Regions from separate parts of the Streptomyces recifensis genome, predicted to be linked through region 4. Evidence: riboswitches for the same ligand, from Rfam matches in the RefSeq annotation. Region 4 holds a riboswitch; each other region holds the start of a gene.
What was found. Region 4 has a riboswitch for cobalamin ahead of CCN33_RS14555 (DUF4430 domain-containing protein). Riboswitches for the same ligand answer to the same signal wherever they lie in the genome.

Region 1 (5,718 bases), on a different contig from region 4:
CTCGGCGCGCGGGGCGTGGTGGCCGAACCCGCCGCGGGTGATGGTCCGCGCGACCCAGAAGTACCGTTTCCCGTCCGGCATTTCGGCGACCTGCGTCAGTATGCGGCCCGGTGCGGAGAACGCCTCGTACACCGTCCACAGCGGGCAGGTGCCGCCCATGCGGGAGAAGTGGAAGTCGGTGGCCGACTGCCGCTTGGAGATGTTGCCGGCCCGGTCCACCCGCAGGAAGGAGAAACGGCACGCCCCGGCTTCCCGTGCGCTGCAGCGTGTTCAGGCGGTGGCAGGCCGTCTCGAAGCCGACGCCGAAGCGGGCCGAGAGCAGCTCGATGTCGTACCGCAGGTCCTCGGCCGTCGCGTGGAAGTCCGCGTAGGGCAAGCACGGCGACTCCCGCGTCCCGATCATGCAGGACGCCCTCGACCGGCTGGTGGTACGTGCCGCGGATCCCGAGCTGACCCGCATGGCCACCCTGCACGCGGCCTTGCGGCACGCGATGATCAGCCGCAAGGGAATCCATCCGAACCTGGACTACCCGGCCGGCCTCGCCTACCACCTCATGGGCTTCGACACCCCGGCCTTCACTCCGATCTTCGTGATGAGCAGGATCACCGGCTGGACCGCGCATATCACTGAGCAGCTCGCCCACAACGCGCTGATCCGCCCGCTGGCCTCCTACGACGGTCCGGGCCAGCGGGCGGTGCCGGGCGCCGCGTAGCCGTCTGCTGTCACGACGGGGCCGGGACGCTGGTGGCGTCCCGGCCCACTGGGATCGGAATCAGGCGGTGGGCAGTTCACCGCGGACGGTGCGGGCCGCTGCGACCAGGTTCTCCAGGGACGCGCGCGTCTCCGGCCAGCCGCGGGTCTTCAGACCGCAGTCGGGGTTGACCCAGAGTCGCTCGGCAGGGATGGCCTTCAGGCCGGTGCGGAGCAGTTCAGCGGCCTCCTCGGCGCTCGGCACCCGGGGGGAGTGGATGTCGTAGACACCCGGTCCTGCCTCGCGAGGGTAGCCGTGGGCGGCGAGTTCGCGGGCGACCTGCATGTGGGAGCGGGCGGCCTCCAGGCTGATGACGTCGGCGTCGAGGTCGTCGATGGCCTGGACGATGTCGCCGAACTCGGCGTAGCACATGTGCGTGTGAATCTGGGTGTCCGGACGAACCCCGGCGGTGGTGAGCCGGAACGCTTCCGTCGCCCAGGCCAGATAGGCGGCCCGGTCGGCGGCGCGCAGCGGCAGGGTCTCGCGCAGCGCGGGCTCGTCCACCTGGATCACGGAGGTACCGGCCGCCTCCAGGTCGCCCACCTCGTCGCGCAGAGCGAGGGCGACCTGGCGGGCGGTGTCGCCGAGGGGCTGGTCGTCGCGGACGAAGGACCAAGCGAGCATGGTGACCGGCCCGGTGAGCATGCCCTTGACTGGGCGGTCGGTGAGGGACTGCGCGTACGTCGTCCAGCGCACGGTCATCGGCTCGGGCCGGGAGATGTCGCCGGCCAGGACCGGTGGCCGGACGTAGCGTGTGCCGTAGGACTGGACCCAGCCGTGCTGGGTGGCGAGGTAGCCGGTGAGCTGTTCGGCGAAGTACTGGACCATGTCGTTGCGTTCGGCCTCGCCGTGTACCAGGACGTCCAGGTCGGCTTTCTCCTGGAAGGAGATCACCTCCTGGATCTCCGCCTTGATGCGCTCCTCGTAGCCGGCCGTGTCGATGCGTCCGGCGCGCAGGCCGGCGCGGGCGGTGCGCAGTTCGCCGGTCTGCGGGAAGGAGCCGATGGTCGTGGTCGGCAGCAGGGGCAGGCCGAGGTGGGCGCGCTGGGCGGCGGCCCGTTCGGCGTACGGCTGGGAGCGGCGGGCGTCGGCGTCCGTCACGGCCTCGGTGCGGGCCCGGACGCCTGGGTCGTGGGTGATGGGGGAGTTCGCGCGGGAGGCCAAGTCGGCGCGGTTTGCGGCGAGTTCGGCGGCGATCGTGTCGGTGCCCTGGGCCAGGCCCTTGGCGAGGGTGACGATCTCTGCGGTCTTCTGCCGGGCGAAGGCGAGCCAGCGCAGGATCTGCGGCTCGATGTCCCGCTCGGCTGCTGCGTCCAGCGGCACGTGCAACAGCGAGCAGGAAGCGGCGACGTCGACACGGTCGGCGAGTCCGAGGAGGGTGCCGAGCGTGGACAGGGACTGCTGCAGGTCGTTGATCCAGATGTTGCGGCCGTTGACGACTCCGGCGACCAGGCGCTTGCCGGGCAGTCCGCCGACAGCGGCCAGCGCCTCCAGGTTGGCTGCCGCCGATTCGGTGAAGTCCAGCGCGAGGCCCTCGACCGGAGCCTTGGCCAGGATCGGCAACGCGTCGCCGAGCCGGTCGAAGTAGGAGGCGACCAGCAGCTTCGGCCGGTCTTCCAGAGCCCCCAGCTCGCGGTAGACGCGCTCGGCGGCGTTCAGCTCGGCCGGCGTGCGGTCCTGCACGAGGGCGGGCTCGTCGAGCTGCACCCACTCGGCGCCCGCCGCGCGCAGATCGGCGAGGACCTCGGCGTACACGGGAAGCAGCCGGTCCAGGAGGGTGAGCGGCTCGAAGTCGGCGGGCACGCCCGGAGCGGGCTTGGCGAGCAGGAGGTAGGTGACCGGACCGACCAGGATGGGGCGTCCGGTCAGCCCCAGGGCGAGGGCCTCCTTCAGCTCCGCGACCTGCTTGACCGAGTTCGCGCTGAAGACGGTGTCCGGGCCCAGCTCGGGGACGAGGTAGTGGTAGTTGGTGTCGAACCACTTGGTCATCTCCAGCGGAGCGACCTCCTGGGTACCGCGCGCCATGGCGAAGTAGCCGCCCAGCGCGTCGGCGTCGACCGCTGCGCGGTGCCGCTCGGGGATCGCGCCCACCATGACGGTGGTGTCCAGGACATGGTCGTAGTACGAGAAGTCGCCCGTGGGCACCTCATGGATGCCACTCTCGGCGAGTTGATGCCAGTTCGTGCGACGAAGGCCGGTGGCGGTAGCACGGAGGGCGTCGGCGGTGACGCGGCCCTTCCAGTAGCCCTCGATGGCCTTCTTCAGTTCCCGGTTCTGTCCCTGGCGGGGGTAGCCGTACACGGTGGCCCGTGCTGCCGCGGCTGCGGACTTGCTGGTCACGGAGATCTCCTTCGCGAGATGAATCCCTGAGATCCCGGAGACGGGACGAGAGCGCGAAGGGAATGACGAACCGGACGGCAAAGACCCCGCGCGGCAACAGCACGGTCGCTCCGTCTGGTATGTACGCCGACCCGCCCTCGAGGTCACCGGAATCTCCGCGCACGGAATGGTCCGTACGCGGGCAGTTGGCAGGTCTTCGGACTCGCGGGCACGTCCCCCCATGGAGGACACCTACTGGCCGTCGCTTCCCAGGCCCAGTACCTCGGACCCAGTGCGTATGACGGCGGTCGTTCCCGCTCACCGCTGCGGGGCAGTCCCGGATTCCCACCGGGTTCCCTCTTACGACACCCCGCCTGGCGGACAGGGCGAACCAGCTGCTGTGGTCAGCCTACGGGTTGGCGCCGTGAAGGGAAGAGCGCCGTCCAGCATCCGGAAGGCGGGGTCAGGGCATGCGGCGGGTGGCACGGCGAGGGGCGGGAGGCGCCGCACACGCTTCCCGCCCCTTTCCCTGTCGCGCCGCGGGGGACCCTCACGCCTGCGGCGGTGCGGGCCCCTCAGCCCGCGTCGTACCAGGCCCTCAGCCCTGGTCGTAAATGTGGAACCCCCGGCCTGTCTTCCGGCCGAGCAGCCCCGCCTCCACCATCCGCATGAGCAGCGGCGGCGGCGCGTAGAGGGGTTCACGGAACTCGTCATAGAGCGATTCCGCGATGGAGGCCACGGTGTCCAGGCCGATCAGATCGGCCAGCTTCAATGGTCCCATCGGGTGGGCGCAGCCCAGTTCCATGCCCGCGTCGATGGCGGCGGCCGCGGCGAACCCGGACTCCGCCATCCGGACGGCGGAGAGCAGGTACGGGACGAGCAGGGCGTTGACGACGAAGCCCGCCCGGTCCTGGGAACGGATGACCGTCTTGCCGAGCGTGCGGGTAGCGAAGTCCTCCACCAGAGCCGTCGTCTCGGCAGTCGTGTGCAGCGAGGTGACCACCTCGACCAGCGGCAGGACGGGGACGGGGTTGAAGAAATGCAGGCCCACGACCCGGTCCGCGCGGGATGTCGCCATGCCCAGCCGCATGATCGGCAGAGAGGAGGTGTTGGTGGCCAGGATGGCGGCAGGATCTTCGACGATCTTGTCCAGGGCGGCGAAGACCTCGGTCTTGGCTTCCGGGTTCTCGATGACTGCCTCGACGACGAGCTGCCGGTCGGCCAGGGCGTCCAGGTCGCCGGTGAAGACGAGCCGGGCCTGAGCATCGTCGGCAGCCTCACGGCTCAGCTTGCCTCGTTGTACGGCACGGTCCAGGGAGTCGACGATCCGGTTCTGTGCGGCGCGGGCAGCGACCGCGTCCACCTCGCAGACCACGGTCTCCAGCCCGGCCCGTGCACACACCTCGGCGATTCCAGCCCCCATCTGCCCGCCGCCGACCACGCCGACGCGCGTGATGCCCCCGCTCACGCCTGCACCTCCGGCCGACGCACAAGGTGGCGGGTGTAGGCGTCCGGTGTGAAGAAGAGCGGCAACTCGCCGGTCAGCGCAGTGCGTTCGAAGAGGGCGCGGATGTCGGCGACGGGTGCCCAGGGGTACTCGGCGCCAAGCGCGACAGACTCCTCGTCGAGGATCTGCTCCACGGTCTCGCGGTCGATGACCTGGTGGCGCAGCCACTGCCAGATCTGTACACGGGCGATCTCGGCGGTCGCCGCGTCCTCCATCAGGCCGTCGATGGCGACGGCGCCCTGGCCGCGCAGCCAGGCGGCGTAGTACCGCAGCGTGACGGAGATGTTGGTGCGCACTCCGTCCGGGGTGGGCGGACCGCTGATGCGGCGGACGGACAGGAGGTCGGCCGGGGTGACCTCGACATCGTCGCGGACACGGTCGAGCTGGTGCGGACGCCCGCCGAGGACACCGTCGAACACGTCGCGGCAGACGGGGACGAGCGCCGGATGGGCGACCCAGGAACCGTCGAAGCCGTCCTCTGCCTCCCGCTCCTTGTCCAGCCTGACCTTGGCGAACGCGGCCTCGTTCGCGGCCGGGTCCTTGCCCGGGACCTGGGCGGCCATCCCGCCGATGGCGTGTGCGCCGCGCTTGTGGCAGGTACGCACGAGGAGTTCGGTGTACGCGCGCATGAATGGGGCGGTCATGGTGACCTTCGCGCGGTCCGGGAGGAGGAAGTCGGTGCGGTGGCCGAAGGTCTTGATCAGGCTGAACAGGTAGTCCCAGCGGCCAGCGTTCAGCCCGGCACTGTGCTCGCGCAGCTCGTAGAGGATCTCCTCCATCTCGAACGCGGCCGTTATCGTCTCGATGAGCACGGTGGCCCGAACGGTGCCGCGCGGGATGCCCAGCAGGTCCTGGGCGAGGAGAAACACGTCGTTCCACAGCCGCGCCTCGTAGCGGTTCTCCAGCTTGGGCAGGTAGAAGTACGGGCCGTGTCCGGCGTCGATCTGTCGCTGGGCGCAGTGGAAGAAGTACAGGCCGAAGTCGACGAGCGCGGCCGGCACAGGGCGGCCGTCGCACTCCAGGTTCTCCTCGTCGAGGTGCCAGCCGCGCGGGCGGACCATGATCGTGGCGACCTGCTCACCCAGTCGGTACTCCTTACCCTCTGGGGTGGTGAAGTCGATCCGGCGCTCAATGGCGTCC
Region 2 (5,718 bases), on a different contig from region 4:
CAGGTCCACGGTGCCCTCCACCGCGACCTGGTACGCCGACGGGCGGCGCTCGAAGAAGTTCGTCAGCTCCTGAACACCCTGCAGCTCCATGAAGGAGAAGGGGTTCTCCGAGCCGTACACCGGGGCGAAGCCGAGACGTGTGAGGCGCTGGTCGGCGACGCACTCCAGGTACTGCCGCATCGACTCGGTGTTCATGCCGGGCAGGCCGTCACCGCACAGGTCGCGCGCGAACTGCAGCTCGGCCTCGACGGCCTCCTGGAGCATGTCCTTCACCTGCTGCTCGAGCTGGTCGTCGAACAGCTCCGGCTCTTCCTTGCGGACGGTGTCGACCACCTCGAAGGCGAACGACATGTGCATCGTCTCGTCGCGGAACACCCAGTTGGTGCCGGTGGCGAGGCCGTGCAGCAGGCCCCGGCTGCGGAACCAGTAGACGTACGCGAAGGCGCCGTAGAAGAACAGGCCCTCGATGCACGCGGCGAAGCAGATCAGGTTCAGCAGGAACTTGCGGCGGTCCGCCTTGGTCTCCAGCCGGTCCAGCTTGTCGACCGAGTCGATCCACTTGAAGCAGAACTCGGCCTTCTCCCGGATGGAGGGGATGTTCTCCACCGCCGCGAAGGCGTCCGCGCGGTCCTCCGGGTCGGGCAGGTAGGTGTCGAGCAGCGTCAGATAGAACTGGACGTGCACGGCCTCCTCGAAGAGCTGCCGGCTCAGGTAGAGCCGCGCCTCGGGGGAGTTGATGTGCTTGTACAGCGTCAGCACCAGGTTGTTCGCCACGATCGAGTCACCCGTGGCGAAGAACGCCACCAGGCGGCCGATCAGGTGCTGCTCCTCGGGGGAGAGCTTCGCCAGGTCGGCGACGTCCGAGTGGAGGTCGACCTCCTCGACGGTCCAGGTGTTCTTGATCGCGTCCCGGTAGCGCTCGTAGAAGTCCGGGTAGCGCATGGGGCGGAGAGTCAGCTCGAAGCCGGGGTCGAGCAGGTTCTTCTCGGTCATCACTGGCAGGCCTCGCAGGACTCGGGGTTTTCCAGGGAGCAGGCGACGGCGTCGGGGTCGGCCGCCTGCTGGACGGGGATGGTCTTGGTCTCCTGGGCGCGGCCCGCCGCGCGGGCGATCCGGGTCGCCGGGCGCGAACGCAGGTAGTACGTGGTCTTCAGACCCGACTTCCAGGCGTAGGAGTACATCGAGGAGAGCTTGCCGATGGTCGGCGTCTCCAGGAAGAGGTTCAGCGACTGAGCCTGGTCGAGGAACGGGGTGCGGGCGGCGGCCATGTCGATCAGACCGCGCTGCGGGATCTCCCAGGCCGTGCGGTACAGGTTCCGCACGTCCTCGGGAATCCAGGCGAAGCCCTGCACCGAGCCGTTGGCCTCGCGCAGCTCCTCACGGGTGCGGGCGTCCCACACGCCGAGGTTCTTCAGCTCCTGCACCAGGTACGCGTTGACCTGGAGGAACTCGCCCGACAGCGTCTCGCGCTTGAACAGGTTGGACACCTGCGGCTCGATGCACTCGTACACGCCCGCGATGGAGGCGATGGTCGCCGTCGGCGCGATCGCCAGCAGCAGCGAGTTGCGCATGCCGACCTCGGCGATCCGGGCGCGCAGCGCGGCCCAGCGCTCCGGCCAGGTCAGCTCGACGTCGTAGTGGTCGGGGTGCAGCACGCCCCGGGCGGTACGGGTCTGCTCCCAGGCGGGGAGCGGGCCGTTGCGCTCGGCGAGGTCGGCGGACGCCTCGTAGGAGGCCAGCATGATGCGCTCGGCGATCCGCGTGGACAGCGCCTTCGCCTCGGGGGAGTCGAAGGGGATACGCAGCTTGAAGAAGACGTCCTGGAGGCCCATCGCGCCGAGGCCCACCGGGCGCCACTTGGCGTTCGAACGGCCGGCCTGCTCGGTCGGGTAGAAGTTGATGTCCACGACCCGGTCGAGGAAGGTCACGGCGGTACGGACGGTCTCGTCCAGCCGCTCCCAGTCGATGTCCCCGTCGGCCACGAAGGCGCCCAGGTTCACCGAGCCGAGGTTGCAGACCGCGGTCTCCCCGTCGTCGGTGACCTCCAGGATCTCCGTGCACAGGTTGGAGGAGTGCACCACGTTGCCCGGCAGCGCCGTCTGGTTGGCGGTGCGGTTGGCGGCGTCCTTGAAGGTCATCCAGCCGTTGCCGGTCTGCGCGAGGGTGCGCATCATGCGGCCGTACAGCTCGCGGGCCGGCATGGACTTCTTCGCCAGGCCCGCCTCCTCGGCCTTGCGGTAGGCCGCGTCGAACTCCGGGCCCCACAGGTCGACCAGCTCGGGCACGTCCGCCGGGGAGAACAGCGACCACGACTCGTCGGCGTTGACCCGGCGCATGAACTCGTCCGGGATCCAGTGCGCGAGGTTCAGGTTGTGCGTACGGCGCGCGTCCTCACCGGTGTTGTCGCGCAGCTCCAGGAACTCCTCGATGTCGGAGTGCCAGGTCTCCAGGTACACCGCGGCCGCGCCCTTGCGCCGGCCGCCCTGGTTCACCGCGGCCACCGAGGCGTCCAGTGTCTTCAGGAACGGGACGATGCCGTTGGAGTGCCCGTTGGTGCCCCGGATCAGCGAACCCCGGCTGCGGATGCGGGAGTAGGAGAGGCCGATGCCGCCGGCGTGCTTGGAGAGGCGGGCGACCTGGTGGTAGCGGTCGTAGATCGAGTCCAGCTCGTCCAGCGGGGAGTCCAGCAGGTAGCAGGACGACATCTGGGGGTGCCGCGTACCGGAGTTGAACAGGGTGGGGGAGGAGGGCAGGTAGTCCAGGCGGCTCATCAGGCCGTACAGCGCGGCCACCTCGTCCACGGCGGGGGCGCTGTCGTTCTCGGCCAGACCGCTCGCCACGCGCAGCATGAAGTGCTGCGGGGTCTCGATCACCTTGCGGGTGATGGGATGGCGGAGCAGGTAGCGGCTGTACAGGGTGCGCAGGCCGAAGTAGCCGAACCGGTCGTCGGCGCCGGTGTCGACCAGGGCGTTCAGCCGGGCGGCGTGCAGCGTCACGAAGTCGGCGGTGCGGTCGGCGACCAGGCCCTCGCGGTGGCCCACGGCCACCGACTCGGTGAAGCGGGTCACGCCCTGCGAGGCGGCCTCGGCGCGGATGGAGAGCGTGAGCAGCCGGGCGGCCAGCCGGGAGTACGCGGGGTCCTCCGAGATCAGACCGGCGGCGGCCTCGGTGGCCAGCTCGCGCAGCTCCGCCTCGTCGGCGCGCGCCGACCGGCCGCGCAGCGCGGCGGCCGCGACCCGGCCGGGGTCCGCGTCGGGGAGGTCGGCGGTCAGCTCGGTCAGGGTCCGCAGCAGCGCGGCACCGGGGCCGTCGTTCTCCACAGGGGCCTCGGTCGCCGGGGTGGCTGAAGCCGGATCGGCAGGCGCGATGGTCACGTGGGGCTCTCCCTCGCTGGGCACGGGGGCCTGGCGGAGGGTATGAGAGGGCACGAGCGCACGCGGCGTCGCGTCCACCGGCCCACTCCACGAGGCCCGGACGTCTTCGAGCACCCGGGCCGGACGGCCGGGCGCCGCTGTCGGCAGGTCCTCGGACTGACGCTGGCATGCGCGAAGCACGCGAGTACACCGTTGCGGGACAGTTCCGGATTCGCACCGGATTCCCCTGCGACGACAGCGAGCATGAGCATACATCTAGTGCCGCCCTGTCGCGTCACCCCCAGATGTTGTGTCTGTTGTGTGTCGCGGCGGCTTCAGAGGGTCAACTCGTAAGTGAGCAGAGCGAGGTCCGAAACGCCCGGCAACGGGTTCCAGTCGCGGTGCGGGGTGCGGTGGAAACCGAGGCGTTCGTAGATGCGGTGGGCGGCGTGCATCGTGGGCTGGGTGGAGAGGACGAGGCCGTGACAGCCCGCCAGGGCCCGTGCCCGGTCGGCACAGGTCCGTACGAGGGCCTCCCCGGCTCCCTGGCCCCGGCCGGCCCGCGCGACCGCCAGCATCCGGATCTCGGCCTCGCCCGGGCCCGCGATGTCGGCCATGGGGCCGCCGGCCGGGACGAAGGTGACCCCGCCCAGCAGGACGTCCCCGCGCACGGCCACCAGGATCTCCGCGTCCGCCGCCCGCCGGGCCACGTCCCGCAGCTCACCCAGGTAGGCGTCGCTCTCCCCGAAGTCCAGCAGGCCGTCCTGGAGGTACGCCTGCGCGGTGATCTCGCCCAGGGCGGTGTACTCGGCCGGGTCGGCGTCTCTGATGAGGAGGTCCATGCCCGGCAGTGTGTACGACGACGGGCCGCCGTCGCTTTCGCATGACGGCGGCCCGTGGCCGAAAAGGTGCGGACCTCTAGGCTCTTTCGTTTGGATCAGGCCGGACCCCGCGAGCCCGGCAAGATCCAAACGAGAGGCCCTAGTGGCTGGTGCCCGCTGTCGCCGGGGGGAGTTCGACCTCCACGCCGGGGTCGCCCGCGTCGGCGGTGTAGTCGGCGGGGGTGGTCTCGTCGATGCCGTCGGGGGCCTTCACGGCCTTGAGGACGAAGGTGAGGACCACCGTCACGACGACGTTCAGGACGAAGGCCGTCAGGCCGATGTAGCCGATCTCACCGATGCCGGGGATCTCCTTGGCGGAGCCGCCGAAGTGCTTCTGGGTGGGGGAGGCGACGCCGTAGGCGGCGAGGGTGCCGTAGACCATGCCGACCGCCCAGCCGGCCAGCAGGGCCCAGCGGTGGAACCAGCGGGTGAAGAGGCCGCCGACCAGGGCGGGGAAGGTCTGGAGGATCCAGATGCCGCCCAGGAGCTGGAAGTTGATGGCGACCGTCTTGTCCATGGTGAGGACGAAGACCAGCGCGCCCACCTTCACCAGGAGCGAGACCAGCTTGGAGACCTTGGTCTCCTGCTCGGGCGTCGCGTCGGGCTTGATGAAGTCCTTGTAGATGTTGCGGGTGAACAGGTTCGCGGCCGCGATCGACATGATCGCCGCCGGGACGAGCGCGCCGATACCGATCGCCGCGAACGCCACGCCCGCGAACCAGTCCGGGAACATGTCCTCGAACAACTGCGGGATGGCGAGCTGCCCGTTGGTGACCTTCACCCCGGCCGCGATGGCCATGAAGCCCAGCAGCGCCAGCAGCCCCAGCATCAGGGAGTACAGCGGCAGGATCGTGGTGTTGCGCCGGATGACCTCGCGGCTCTTGGAGGAGAGGGTCGCGGTGATCGAGTGCGGGTACATGAACAGCGCGAGCGCCGATCCCACCGCCAGCGTGGCATACGTCCACTGGCCCGCCGGAGCCGGGACGAGTCCGCCCGCACCGGCGGCGGTGTACTTCTCGCCCGCCTTGGCGAAGATCTCGTCGAACCCGCCCAGCTTGATCGGGATGTAGATGATCGCCACCGCGATGACGATGTAGATCAGCGTGTCCTTCACGAACGCGATCATCGCCGGGGCCCGCAGACCCGAGGAGTACGTGTACGCCGCGAGCACACCGAAGGCGATCAGCAGCGGCAGGTCCTTCACGAACCAGTTGGTGTCCTCACCGCCGCCCACGCCCATCACGTCCAGCACCGCCTGGATGCCGACCAGTTGGAGCGCGATGTACGGCATGGTCGCCAGGATTCCGGTGACCGCCACGGCCAGCGAAAGACCCTTGGAGCCGAAGCGCCCGCGCACGAAGTCGGAGGTCGTGACGTAACCGTGCCGGTGCGAGACCGACCACAGCCGGGGCAGGAAGGTGAAGATCAGCGGGTACACCAGGATCGTGTACGGCACCGCGAAGAACCCGGACGCGCCGGCCGCG
Region 3 (5,718 bases), on a different contig from region 4:
CTCCGCCTCTCCCCCGCCGACCATGAAGGTGAGCGTGGCCGCCTCGGCTCCGACCACCCCGCCGGAAACCGGTGCGTCCAGGGCCCGCATTCCGGCGGCCGCCGCACGCTCATGGGCGGTGCGGGCATCGGCGACGTCGATGGTGGAGCAGTCGACGAAGAGAGTGCCCGGCCGGGCCGCCGTCAGGACAGTGTCGTAGAGGTGCAGGACGTGGCTGCCCATGGGAAGCATGGTGATGACCACTTCGGCGTCGGCGACCGCGTCGACCACTGACGACGCGGGTTCCACCCCCGTCCGCGTGGCGCCGTCCAGGGCGTCCGGTACCAGGTCATGGCCGCGGACACGGTGGCCCGCCTTGACCAGGTTGGCGGCCATGGGGGCGCCCATGTGCCCGAGTCCGATGAATGCGACGGTACGGTTCACCAGGCCACCTCCGTGGCGGCGTCAGGTCCGGCGAGTCCGAGTTCGTGCTCGCCGAGCGGGGCGAAGAAGCATTCGACGTCGGCGTCCGTCACCTCGACCAGGGTGGCCGGCGACCAGTGCGGGTCGCGGTCCTTGTCGATGACCTGGGCGCGGATGCCCTCCACCAGGTCGGGGGTGCGCAGGGCGGCGCACGAGACGCGGTACTCCTGGTCGAGGACCCGCTCCAGCGGGCCGAGGCGCCGGGCTCGGCGCACCGCGGCGAGGGTGACCTTCAGGGCGGTGGGGGACTTGGCGAGCAGGGTCTCGGCGGCCTCCTTGGCAGCGGGGTCGCCGTGCGCGAGAAGCCGGTCGACGATTTCCTCGACGGTGTCGGCTGCGTAGCAGGCGTCGATCCACTCCCGCCGACCGGCCAACTCGCCTCGGGGCGGCGGCTGTACATGGCCGGCGAGCGCCTCTCGCACGGGATGGTCGGCGAGATCGCTGACGAAGTGCGGGACTGCGTCGGCCGGTACGAAGTGGTCGGCGAGTCCGCAGAGCAGGGCGTCACCGGCACCGATCTGTGCGCCGGTCAGTGCCAGGTGGTCGCCCAGTTCTCCGGGGGCGAGGGCGAGCAGGTAAGTGCCTCCGACGTCCGGGACGAAGCCGATCCCGGTCTCCGGCATGGCGATCCTCGACCGCTCGGTGACGATACGGACGCTGCCGTGCGCGGAGACGCCGACCCCGCCGCCCATCACGATGCCGTCCATGATCGCGACGTACGGCTTGGGGTAGCGGGCGATGCGGGCGTTGAGGCGGTACTCGTCGCGCCAGAACGCGGCCGAGGCAATGCCGTCGCCGTCTCGGGCATCGTCGTGGATGCCGCGGATGTCGCCGCCGGCGCACAGGCCGCGCTCCCCGGCGCCCGTGATGACCACGGTCTCCACGGCCGGGTCGCGTTCCCAGGATGTCAGGGCCGCGTCGATGCGGCGGGCCATCTCGTGGTTGAGGGCGTTGAGGGCCCTGGGCCGGTTGAGGGTGATGTGGGCGGCCCGGCCGGTGGTGTGGAACAGGACGGGTTCGTCGGTGGCGGTCATCCGAGCGCCTCCGTCAGGCCGCGGGCCACGATGACGCGCATGATCTCGTTGGTTCCTTCCAGGATCTGGTGGACGCGCAGGTCGCGGACGATCTTCTCGATGCCGTACTCGCTGAGGTAGCCGTAGCCGCCGTGCAGTTGGAGCGCTCGGTCTGCGACCGAGTACCCGGTGTCGGTGGCGAACCGCTTGGCCATGGCGCACAGGTACGGCGCCTGCGGGTCACCCCGGTCGAGCGCCTGCGCGGCCTGCTGGACCAGGGCACGGGCTGCGGCCAGTTCGGTCGCCATGTCGGCGAGCCGGAAGCGCAGTGCCTGGGCGTCGAGCAGCCGGGCGCCGAACGCTTCCCGGTCGGCGAGGTGGGCGAGGCTGCGGTCGAGGGCGCTGCGGGCGCCTCCGAGGGAGCAGGCGGCGATGCCGAGGCGGCCGCCGTTCAGGCCGGTCATCGCGATGCGGAAGCCCTCGCCCTCGCGGCCGAGGAGCCGGTCGGCGGGCAGCCGTACGCCGTCGAGGACCACTTGTCGGGTGGGCTGGGCGTTCCAGCCCATCTTGCGTTCGTTCGGACCGAAGGTGAGACCGGGGTCGTCCTTGTCGACGATGAACGCGGAGACACCGTCCGCGCCGGTGCCGCCGGTGCGCGCCATCACGACGTACACCTGGGAGGCGCCCGCGCCGGAGATGAACTGTTTGACGCCGGTCAGCACATACTCGTCGCCGTCCCGTACGGCCCGGGTCGTGAGGGCCGCCGCGTCCGAGCCGGCTCCCGGCTCGGTCAGGCAGTAGCTGGCCAGGTCCTCCATGGCGCACAGCCGGGGCAGCCACCGCTCCCGCTGGGTGTCGGCACCGTAGCGGTCGATCATCCAGGCGACCATGTTGTGGATGGAGAGGTACCCGGCGATGGACGGGCAGCCGGAGGCGAGGGACTCGAAGACGAGTACGCCGTCGGCCCGGCTGAGGCCCGAACCGCCGTACTCCTCACGGACGTAGACGCCGCCGAGGCCGAGCCCGGCCGCCTTGCGCAGCACGTCGACGGGGAAGTGCTTGTCCCGGTCCCAGTCGAGGGCGCGGGGTGCGAGATGGTCCTGGGCGAAGTCGAGTGTGGTCTCCACGAGGGCCTGCTGGTCCTCGGTGAGCAGGGTGGTGGTCATACGGCGCTCATCCCATCGTGGGGATCGTGAAGCTCGCACCCTCGCGCAGGCCGGCGGGCCAGCGGGAGGTGACGGTCTTGGTGCGGGTGTAGAAGCGGATGGCGTCCGGGCCGTGCTGGTTGAGGTCGCCGAAGCCGGAGCGCTTCCAGCCGCCGAAGGTGTGGTAGGCGACCGGCACCGGGATGGGCACGTTGACGCCGACCATGCCGGTGTTCACCCGTCGGGTGAAGTCGCGGGCGGTGTCCCCGTCGCGAGTGAAGATCGCGACGCCGTTGCCGTAGGGGTGCTCGCTGGGCAGGCGCAGGGCCTCGTCGTAGTCGGCGGCGCGCACCACCGACAGCACCGGCCCGAAGATCTCCTCCTGGTAGATGCGCATCGCCGGGGTGACCCTGTCGAACAGCGAGGCTCCGGCGAAGAAGCCGCTCTCGTGACCGGGCAGGACGAAGTCCCTCCCGTCCACCACGAGTTCGGCTCCCTCCTCGAGGCCGAGGTCGACGTAGGAGCGCACTCGGTCCACCGCCTCCCGGGTGACCAGTGGACCGAAGTCCGCCTCGGGGTCGTCGCTGCGGCCGATCCGCAGGCTGCCGATGCGCTCCTTCAGCCGGGCGACCAGCGCGTCGGCGGTGTCCTCGCCCACCGGTACGGCGACGGAGATGGCCATGCAGCGTTCACCCGCCGATCCGTACCCAGCGCCGATCAGGGCGTCCACCGCCTGGTCCAGGTCGGCGTCCGGCATCACGATCATGTGGTTCTTGGCGCCGCCGAAGCACTGGGCGCGCTTGCCGTGGGTGGCGGCGGTGGCGTAGACGTGCGCGGCGATCGGTGTGGAACCGACGAAGCCCAGGGCGGCGACGCGCGGGTCTTCGAGGAGGGTGTCGACGGCTTCCCGCCCGCCGTTGACGACGTTCAGGACGCCGGCCGGCAGTCCCGCCTCCAGGAAGAGTTCGGCGAGCCGGAGCGGGACGGACGGGTCGCGTTCGGAGGGCTTGAGGACGAAGGCGTTGCCGCAGGCCAGCGCCGGGGCGGCCTTCCACAGGGGGATCATCGCCGGGAAGTTGAACGGCGTGATCCCGGCGACAACGCCGAGCGGCGCGCGCAGCGAGTGGACGTCGATGCCGGTGCCCGCGTTGTCGGTGAACTCGCCCTTGAGGAGGTGCGGGATGCCCGTGGCGAACTCCACCACTTCCAGGCCGCGTTGGATGTCGCCGTGGGCGTCGGCGATGGTCTTGCCGTGCTCGGAGGACAGCAGCCGGGCCAGCGCGTCCTTCTCCTGCTCGACGAGCTGCAGGAAGCGCAGCAGCACGCGGGCGCGGCGCTGCGGGTTCCACTCGCCCCACTCGCGCTGGGCGTCGACGGCGACACCGATCGCCGCCTCGGTCTCGGCCCGGTCCGCCAAGGGCACGCGGGCCTGGACCTCGCCGGTGTTGGGGTCGTACACGTCACCGTGGAACCCCGATGTTCCCGGGGTGTGCTTGCCACCGACGAAATGGGTCAGCTCACGTACGTCGGTGGGGTCGTTCGGACGGATCATGGGTGCCTGCTCTCGTCAGGTGAGGGTGATCCGGGATGGCCGCGCCGAACCGGCACACGTGGACGCGGTGGCGTACACAGGCGTGCGGGGGCGGCGCGAGAACGCGAATGGCGTGCGAACCGTCAAGCGGTGACGACGGGAATGCGGCGTGTATGACGCCTGCGGCGGAGTCCGCCGGGATCGTGAATGCGCACCGGTGCCATGCGTGTCAGCTCCATCCTCGTGGACAACACGGAACATCCCACGGCCGGTATCCTGACTCCCGGATCAGCGCGCGCCGTCCGCCTTCCCGACATCCAGCTCGTCAGTGGCGTCCTGCTCGACGGCGTGCTCCCCGGTCACAGTGGCGGGACCGTGCCGGAATCACACCGGCTTCCCTGCACCGCGGGCCTACCCATCGAATATATAGTTGGACGTCCTAGTAAATCCACCCCCGCAAGCCGGGTTCCGGTGGTGTTCGAGGTCAGCGGGGTTCGGATTCGGCCGTCCGGGGGGCCGCGAAGCGCACGGGCGCCCGGAAGCGGGCCTTGCGTGCGGCGCGCCGGAAGGTGGTCAGCACGGCGGGGCCGGCCAACAGCACGCACGCGAAGTTGGTGATCGCCCGCCCGGTGTCCCAGCCCAGCGAGGTGGCCAGGTCGAAGGCGATGTAGCGGTGCCACTGCTCGGTGAAGGGCAGGCCCGGGAGGTAGGCGATGGAGCTGTTGGGGTCCAGGGAGAACGGCCAGAAGGAGAGGTTGAGCAGGAAGCCGAAGAGGTAGCCGGACAGCGAGCCGTACACGGCCAGCATCAGCACCTCACGCCGGCCGCTCGCCCCAGGCAGAAATCCGGCGAGCATCCCCACGAAGGCGCAGCCGAACATCTGGTACGGCATCCACGGTCCCACTCCCCCAGTGATCAGGGCGGAGGCGAACAGCGAGGTGCAGCCGAGGACGAAGCCGAAGCCGGGGCCGTAGACCCGCCCCGCCAGCACGAGGACGAAGAAGACGGTCTCGATGCCCGCCGTGCCGGCACCGAGCGGGCGCAGGGCGGCGTTCACGGCGGAGAGTACGCCCAGCATGGCGAGTGCCTTGGAGTCGATGCCGCCTTCGGCGATCTCCGACAGCACCACGCAGAGGACGAGCACCAGCAGGACGCCGAAGATGAGCGGGGGCGCGTAGTTGGAGCCGAACTTGCCCGGCGCGACCACGAACGGCCAGAAGAAGGCGACCAGTCCGAGGAAGGCGGCCAGTGCCATGACCACGCCGACGCGTGGGGTCAACCGGATGGCCGTGCCGATGCGCGTGCTCATGGACGTGTTCCCTCGTCGTCGGCGGTCGCCAGTTCCCGCGCCACTTGCCGGACGGTCAGGTAGGGCAACGGGGCGAGGATCTTCGCCGTCTGGGGGGCGAAGGTCGGTGAGGAGACGATGACTTCGGTAGTGGGTCCGTCGGCGACGACGTCTCCCTCGGCCATGACCACCACCCGGTCGGCGGCGCGTGCGGCGAACTCGACGTCGTGGGTGGAGATGACGACGGCGCGGCCCTCCGCCGCGAGGGCGTCCACGATG
Region 4 (5,718 bases):
GGGCGGCTCTCGTGGTTGTCGCCCGGCTGGTGGATGAAGGCTGCCGCGTGACGGGAGGCGGCGCGCACGAGCCGTGCTGGGCCGCGGGACCCTGCCGTACCGGGAATGCCCGCCGGGTCGCTGTGGTTGAACAGGGCGTGATGGTGAAGGGGACAGTGTCCCCGGGCCTCATCTACAGCCTGCAGGGACGATCGTTCGGCTGAAGCCCTGCAGAGCCTTTCGCCGCGTAGGCGACCGCCCTTCACGATCACACCCTTTCGGCGGTCCCGGCCAGCATGCTGGCCGGGACCGCCGCATTTTCATCCACACCACTGCGCGGCGGCGCTGTTGACGACACGTCTGCCGGCAACCGCTTCTCCGATGTTGCACGGTTGTCAGGTTGTCCCAGCCGAGCCGGACCGAGCGTACCCACCGCCCGAGATCCTCGCCCTGGTGCACGACGTCGCCGGGCTCGGTCGGCAGCGGTCGGTCGGCCTCCAGGCGGAGCCGGACGAGGTGGAAGGCACGCTGCCACTCCACCGGCCAGCTCGGGCACCAAGCGGGGTCGCTGTGGGCCAGTGTGTGGACCCGTCCAGGCATGGCGCAGCCCATCAGCTGGGGGCCCCGAGCCGACCACACACGCCGGTGACGACCGCCTGCACACGCAGCGCGGCACTCACGACACCGTCCATACCACCGCTCAACGGACCCGGCCCGCAACGACGCGCCGCAAATACGCAAGTGAGGAGGTATCAAAATGTCACCTGAAAGGATCTAATAGCATGTTAATCTGCTGTTCAACCGCTTTTTCTGATATATCGTCAGTTCATTGTGGTGGCTCAGAAATACCCTGTTTGGAGTCGAGTCCCGATCTTCCGATATGCCGGTCATGTCGGCTGTAGGTAAGTTCATCCACGAGCCGGTCCGACGGGCCGACGCCTCTCTGTGCGACAGGAGATCGTGAGATGAAGCTTCGTTCCACCGTGATCACCGCTGCCGTGTCGGCTGCCGCGGCCATGGCCGCGACCGGGATCACATACGCCTCGGCCGCCCCTGCTGCGGCGCCCCAGGAGGCCCCCGCCGCCGTCGCCGCCGCATCCGGCGGCAGCGGGCAGGGCGGGACCGCCAAGGGCAACCCGGGCGGCAACAGCAACAGCAACAGCAAGGGCAACGAGGGCAAGGGCAACGAGGGCAACGACTGGGACGACGACGACGACAACAACGAGGGCGGTGGCGGCGACTACAAGGGCCGCATCCAGATCAACGAGCGGTCCTACTCCACGCACCCCGGTGACTGCATCACCGTGGTCAGCGGCCTGGGTGCGAAGACCCTGAACGTCCGCAACGAGAGCCGCAAGGCCGTCGAGGTCTTCCGCGGGGCCGTCTGCGACAACGGCGCTCCCATCGCCACCGTCGGCCCGCACAGCTCCAGCTACGGCGTGAAGCCCGGCTGGACCAAGGGCATCGACATCGACAAGGGTGTCGTGGCGAGCTTCCGTGTCGTCAAGCGCCACCACGACGACTACTAAGCCGTAACCGAGCGCATACTGTGAGCCCCGGCCCGCCGGAATCGGGCCGGGGCTCACAGTTTGGCCCATGCGCGTGGCGGCCACATCCACCACCGCCCCCGCCAATGCCGGATGTCGGGCGCGCGGCATCCGGTGCCCGCGGCTGTCCCTCGTCTTCGCGGGCAGCCCCACCTGCCGTTTTATGCCCCTCGGCTGGGTTCTCAGTCCGCCGACCCCGGCTGTCCACCCGGCGCTTTCCCGGGACGTGGGCCTGTGACACACCAGCGCCCCTGATCGCCCGGGCGGGCCGGTTTCCCCTCCCTGGCCGACCGGCCCGTCCGGGCACCTACAGGGAGGGGCAGCCGTCGACAGGCTGGCCTGGGGTGGGCACCCATGAACGGGTGGAGGAGGTTGCCGTGCCGATGGCGCCCAGGTCTGTGGGGCTGCACCTGAGCCATCGAGTGGGCCGGTCGCTTCCTGCGTGTGACGCTCGTTTGACGGTCTTCTCACCTTTCACGGGGCAGGCGCACGACGAAGGCTCCCGCGGCCGGACCGCTCGCGGGAGCCGTTCCGCGTGGCGGCCAGAGGAGGGGCCAGCGTCGCATGATGAGATGATGATCAGCGACATAAGGCGACGGCGGTCCGAGGAAGCCGGTGGGAATCCGGCGCGGTCCCGCCACTGTGACCGGTGCGCGAGCCCTGGCAGCCCCACCGCCCTGATGCGGGTGAGAAGGGCCGGGGCGTGTCGCGACCCGGGAGCCAGGAGACTCACGCGGTCGCCTCCTCGAGCGACCCCGGGGCGGATCTCCCCGGAAAAGGGGAGCGGCGCCATGCCCAAGAAGCCCACGAAAACGACAGCGACAGAGGTTCGGCAGGGCGCCGAACCGGTGCCCTGCCGCGTCGTCGTATGCCGCGACTGCTGCTGCGGCACCCCCAAGGTGACGGGAGTCGATCACGCGGCGCAGACCGCGCGACTGCGAGCGGAGGTACCCGTGCGCATCTCCGACTGCCTCGATGTGTGCGACCAGGCCAACGTCATCGTCGTACAGCCGTCCGCCGCCGGACGCGCCGCCGGCGCACGACCGGTCTGGCTAGGGCTCGTCAACGATCCGGACGCGACCGAGGATATCGTCACCTGGGTGCGTGCCGGTGGTCCGGGGGTAGCTCCGTTGCCCGACATCCTTGACCTGTACACCCTCACGCCGCCGCGGCGCACCGTGGGCTCCTGAGCCTTCCGCATCGTGCGTAACTCGGGGGTTCCCCGACTGCGGCTGTTCGTGAGACCGGTATCAAGAAAACTGGTTGAGTATCTCCAACTGACCATAAGATGAGCGCAGTTCGCGCACGACCCGAGAACGTCGACCGGCGTCGGTGCGCGAGCTGTGCGCATTACAACCGCATAGGTGCGTGCGTGGGGGAAGCCGGTGGGAGTCCGGCGCTGACCTGCAACCGTGTGCGGCCGCGAGGCCGCGAGTCGGGATACCTGGCGCGTGCCCTGAATTGCTTCCCACTGTCATGGTCTGCAGCGCGAAGCCGAGAGCCTCGTTCGGGTCGCCCTGGTCGGTGCCGTCCAGCCGTCGTACACCACGGCCGTGGACCACAGGCTCTGGTGCCTTCCCGTCCGCACGGTGATGGGCTGCGGGCCACCTCATCAGGAAGGCTCGAGCCTTGCACCGTACATCCGCACGTCGCACTATGATCGCCTCAACCGTCCTCGGACTCGCCCTCGCCTCCGCGCCGGTCGCGCACGCCGACAGCACGCCGAGCACGAACGCTCCCGTCAGGGTGACACTTACTGTGCAGGGACCGGACGGCCTGCTGTTCAAGGGGAAGATCAGAACCCGCGGTCATGGGGTCACCACCGCGACGGGCGGCACGCACAGATGCGACGGTACCAACGGCGGCGCCAACCCGTCCGCCGTGCCGACGCCGACGGCGGCTCTCGACGACGCGGCGCGCAAGCGGCACTTCACCTGGGACGGCACCTGGTACGCGTCGTTCGACGACTACTCGGTCGATGCCATCAAGAACGTCAGCGGTGGTGGCAGCGCCTACTGGAACATCTCGGTCAACGGCACCTCCGCCCCGGTGGGCGGCTGCCAGTTCAAGCTGAACGCCGGTGACAAGGTGACGTTCACCTGGACGGCGTTCTGATCCTTCCTTGTCGTCACCGGCCGGGGAACGGATGTGCCTCGGCCGGTGCGACTTCCTCGCCGGTCCGCACGCTGTGCAGGACATGGGCGAGCACCTCCGCCCCCCGCACCACCCGTGGCCCCGGTCGATTGAAGTGGGACGGTCCGTCCAGCACCCATACGCGGCCGGACCGGACGGCCGGCAGATCCGACCAGCCCGGCAGTCCGGTGAGCAATGCGGCTTCCCGCAGGGTGCGTTCGGGTGGGAAACCGCACGGCAGCACCAGGACCACGTCCGGCTGTGCGGCGCGGACCGCCTCCCAGGTCATCGGCTTGGTGTGCTCGCCCGGCGCGGCGAGAAGAGGTTCGCCGCCCGCGGCCGTGATCTGTTCGGGCACCCAGTGCCCGGCGGGCCACAACGGGTCGAGCCATTCGATCGCCACCACCCGTGGTCGGGCACGTCCCGCAACCGCCTTACGGACCCGGTCCAGCCGGGCCAGCAGCGCCGCCCGCTTCCGCTCCGCCTGCTCCCGTACGCCGAGCAGCTCGCCCACCGTGACCAGGCAATCCAGGACGTCCTCGAGGGTGCGGGGCTCCAGGCTGAGGACTCGGGTGTCGGCGTCCATCAGTCGCACCGTGCGGCTGACCTTCTCGTACGACACGGCGCACACGGCGCACAGGTCCTGGGTGAGGATCACGTCGGGGCGCAGGGCCGCGAGAGCCTCGGTGTCGAGCGTGTACAGCGACGAGCCCGAGTGCGCCGACCCGCCGACGGCGTCGGAGATCTCCCTGCTGGACAGCGCGTCCTGGTCGAGGTCCGCGCCGGTCACCACGGGTACGGATGCCACCTCGCGCGGTGGCCAGTCGCACTCGTGGGTGCGGCCGACCAGCTGGTCCGACAGCCCGAGCTCGGCGACGATGTCGGTCGCGGCGGGCAGCAGGGAGACGATGCGCATACCCCGACTCTAGGTCCCGCCGCGTCCGACAGGGCTGCCGTCAGGCGCCCCAGCGCACGGCGATCGTGTCACCGACGCCGACGACCGCGCCCCGCGTGGCGGAGGTGAACGACGAGCCGTCGATGCTGACCTTCCACGTGTTGGATCCGCTGTTGGCCTTGCCGTTGACGGCCGTGATGGTGCCGGTGCCGGAGGACGGGGTCACACTCGTGACGCAGCCGGACGGCGTCGCGCCGCTCGTGGCCGCGTCGAGGACGGCGCCCAGCGTGGTCGTCGAGCCGGTCGGAGTGAGGGCGACGGAGCACACCTTCAGATTGCCCGCGCCGTCGTCCACGGTGAGCGCCAGCTTCGTCGCCGTACCTGAGGTGAGGGAGGACTGGCTCACCCACTGCGGCGCACCCGGCGTGGTGGGAACTGGCGGGGTGGCCGTGAAGCCACCGCCGGCCACGGCCCGCAGACCGTCGATCGAGGAGTACGCCGTCGGCGAGGTGTCGGAGGGGAGGTACTTGAACCCGCCGCCCGGGTTGAACTGCTGCGCGATCAGGAAGTCCACCGGTGTCTTGCCCATGGAGGTGCGGAAGTCCCCGGTCTGCGGGTCGATGCCGCAGGCGTTGAGGCCGGACACCGCCCAGCCGTTGGAGTCGGTGTTGACGCCGAACATGGCGTTGAACGCGCCGCTGTTCGGCACGAGCTTGCTCTTCAGGAACGCCTTGGCCTGCACGATGTCGGTGTCGGTGTTCGGCACGCCCGACACGCACAGCGCGGCCATCGCCGCTCCGGTCATGTCGACGTCGCTCGCGGCGGAGAGCTGGCTGGGGTTGCCCTCGGCCTTGCTGTAGTTCCAGCCGCCGTCGTTGTGCTGGTTGGCCCGCAGACGGGTGATCACGGCGTCGCGCAGCGCCTGCGGGATGCGGGCCTGCCCGGACTGCGTCTTCGCGCCGTTCAGGGCGAGGGCCGCGAAGACGGTGCCGTTGAAGTTGGCGGACGGGCCAATGTAGCCGGGTTCGGCGGTCTGCCAGTAGCCGTAGATGTCGGCGATCAAATTGCGGGAGGCGGAGACCCGTGCCGGGTCGATGCCGGCGGCGTAGGCGTTCAGCGTGGCACGCTCGTAGTCGGTGACGACGGGAGACGACGACGGCCAGC

Region 1: it holds a riboswitch for cobalamin, as region 4 does, so the genes downstream of both, metE (5-methyltetrahydropteroyltriglutamate--homocysteine S-methyltransferase) here and CCN33_RS14555 (DUF4430 domain-containing protein) in region 4, are expected to answer to the same signal.
Region 2: it holds a riboswitch for cobalamin, as region 4 does, so the genes downstream of both, CCN33_RS03225 (ribonucleoside-diphosphate reductase subunit alpha) here and CCN33_RS14555 (DUF4430 domain-containing protein) in region 4, are expected to answer to the same signal.
Region 3: it holds a riboswitch for cobalamin, as region 4 does, so the genes downstream of both, CCN33_RS09045 (CoA-acylating methylmalonate-semialdehyde dehydrogenase) here and CCN33_RS14555 (DUF4430 domain-containing protein) in region 4, are expected to answer to the same signal.

Annotation. Positions count from the first base shown of each region.
Region 1 is NZ_MUNH01000137.1:19,018-24,735, reverse strand. It holds partial or broken gene CCN33_RS09000 (helix-turn-helix domain-containing protein) at 1-376, opposite strand, end outside; partial or broken gene CCN33_RS08995 (citrate/2-methylcitrate synthase) at 375-713, shown strand; gene metE (5-methyltetrahydropteroyltriglutamate--homocysteine S-methyltransferase) at 774-3,092, opposite strand; cobalamin riboswitch at 3,263-3,482, opposite strand; gene CCN33_RS08985 (3-hydroxybutyryl-CoA dehydrogenase) at 3,670-4,539, opposite strand; gene aceB (malate synthase A) at 4,536-5,718, opposite strand, start outside.
Region 2 is NZ_MUNH01000049.1:8,394-14,111, forward strand. It holds gene CCN33_RS03220 (ribonucleotide-diphosphate reductase subunit beta) at 1-993, opposite strand, end outside; gene CCN33_RS03225 (ribonucleoside-diphosphate reductase subunit alpha) at 993-3,374, opposite strand; cobalamin riboswitch at 3,500-3,625, opposite strand; gene CCN33_RS03230 (GNAT family N-acetyltransferase) at 3,689-4,195, opposite strand; gene mctP (monocarboxylate uptake permease MctP) at 4,335-5,718, opposite strand, start outside.
Region 3 is NZ_MUNH01000137.1:28,577-34,294, forward strand. It holds gene mmsB (3-hydroxyisobutyrate dehydrogenase) at 1-423, opposite strand, end outside; gene CCN33_RS09035 (enoyl-CoA hydratase/isomerase family protein) at 420-1,496, opposite strand; gene CCN33_RS09040 (acyl-CoA dehydrogenase family protein) at 1,493-2,641, opposite strand; gene CCN33_RS09045 (CoA-acylating methylmalonate-semialdehyde dehydrogenase) at 2,649-4,172, opposite strand; cobalamin riboswitch at 4,401-4,574, opposite strand; gene CCN33_RS09050 (ECF transporter S component) at 4,636-5,460, opposite strand; partial or broken gene CCN33_RS09055 (AAA family ATPase) at 5,457-5,718, opposite strand, start outside.
Region 4 is NZ_MUNH01000239.1:11,299-17,016, forward strand. It holds gene CCN33_RS14545 (hypothetical protein) at 945-1,508, shown strand; cobalamin riboswitch at 2,133-2,256, shown strand; gene CCN33_RS14550 (hypothetical protein) at 2,318-2,716, shown strand; cobalamin riboswitch at 2,849-2,992, shown strand; gene CCN33_RS14555 (DUF4430 domain-containing protein) at 3,156-3,641, shown strand; gene CCN33_RS14560 (cobalamin-binding protein) at 3,655-4,575, opposite strand; gene CCN33_RS14565 (prenyltransferase/squalene oxidase repeat-containing protein) at 4,616-5,718, opposite strand, start outside.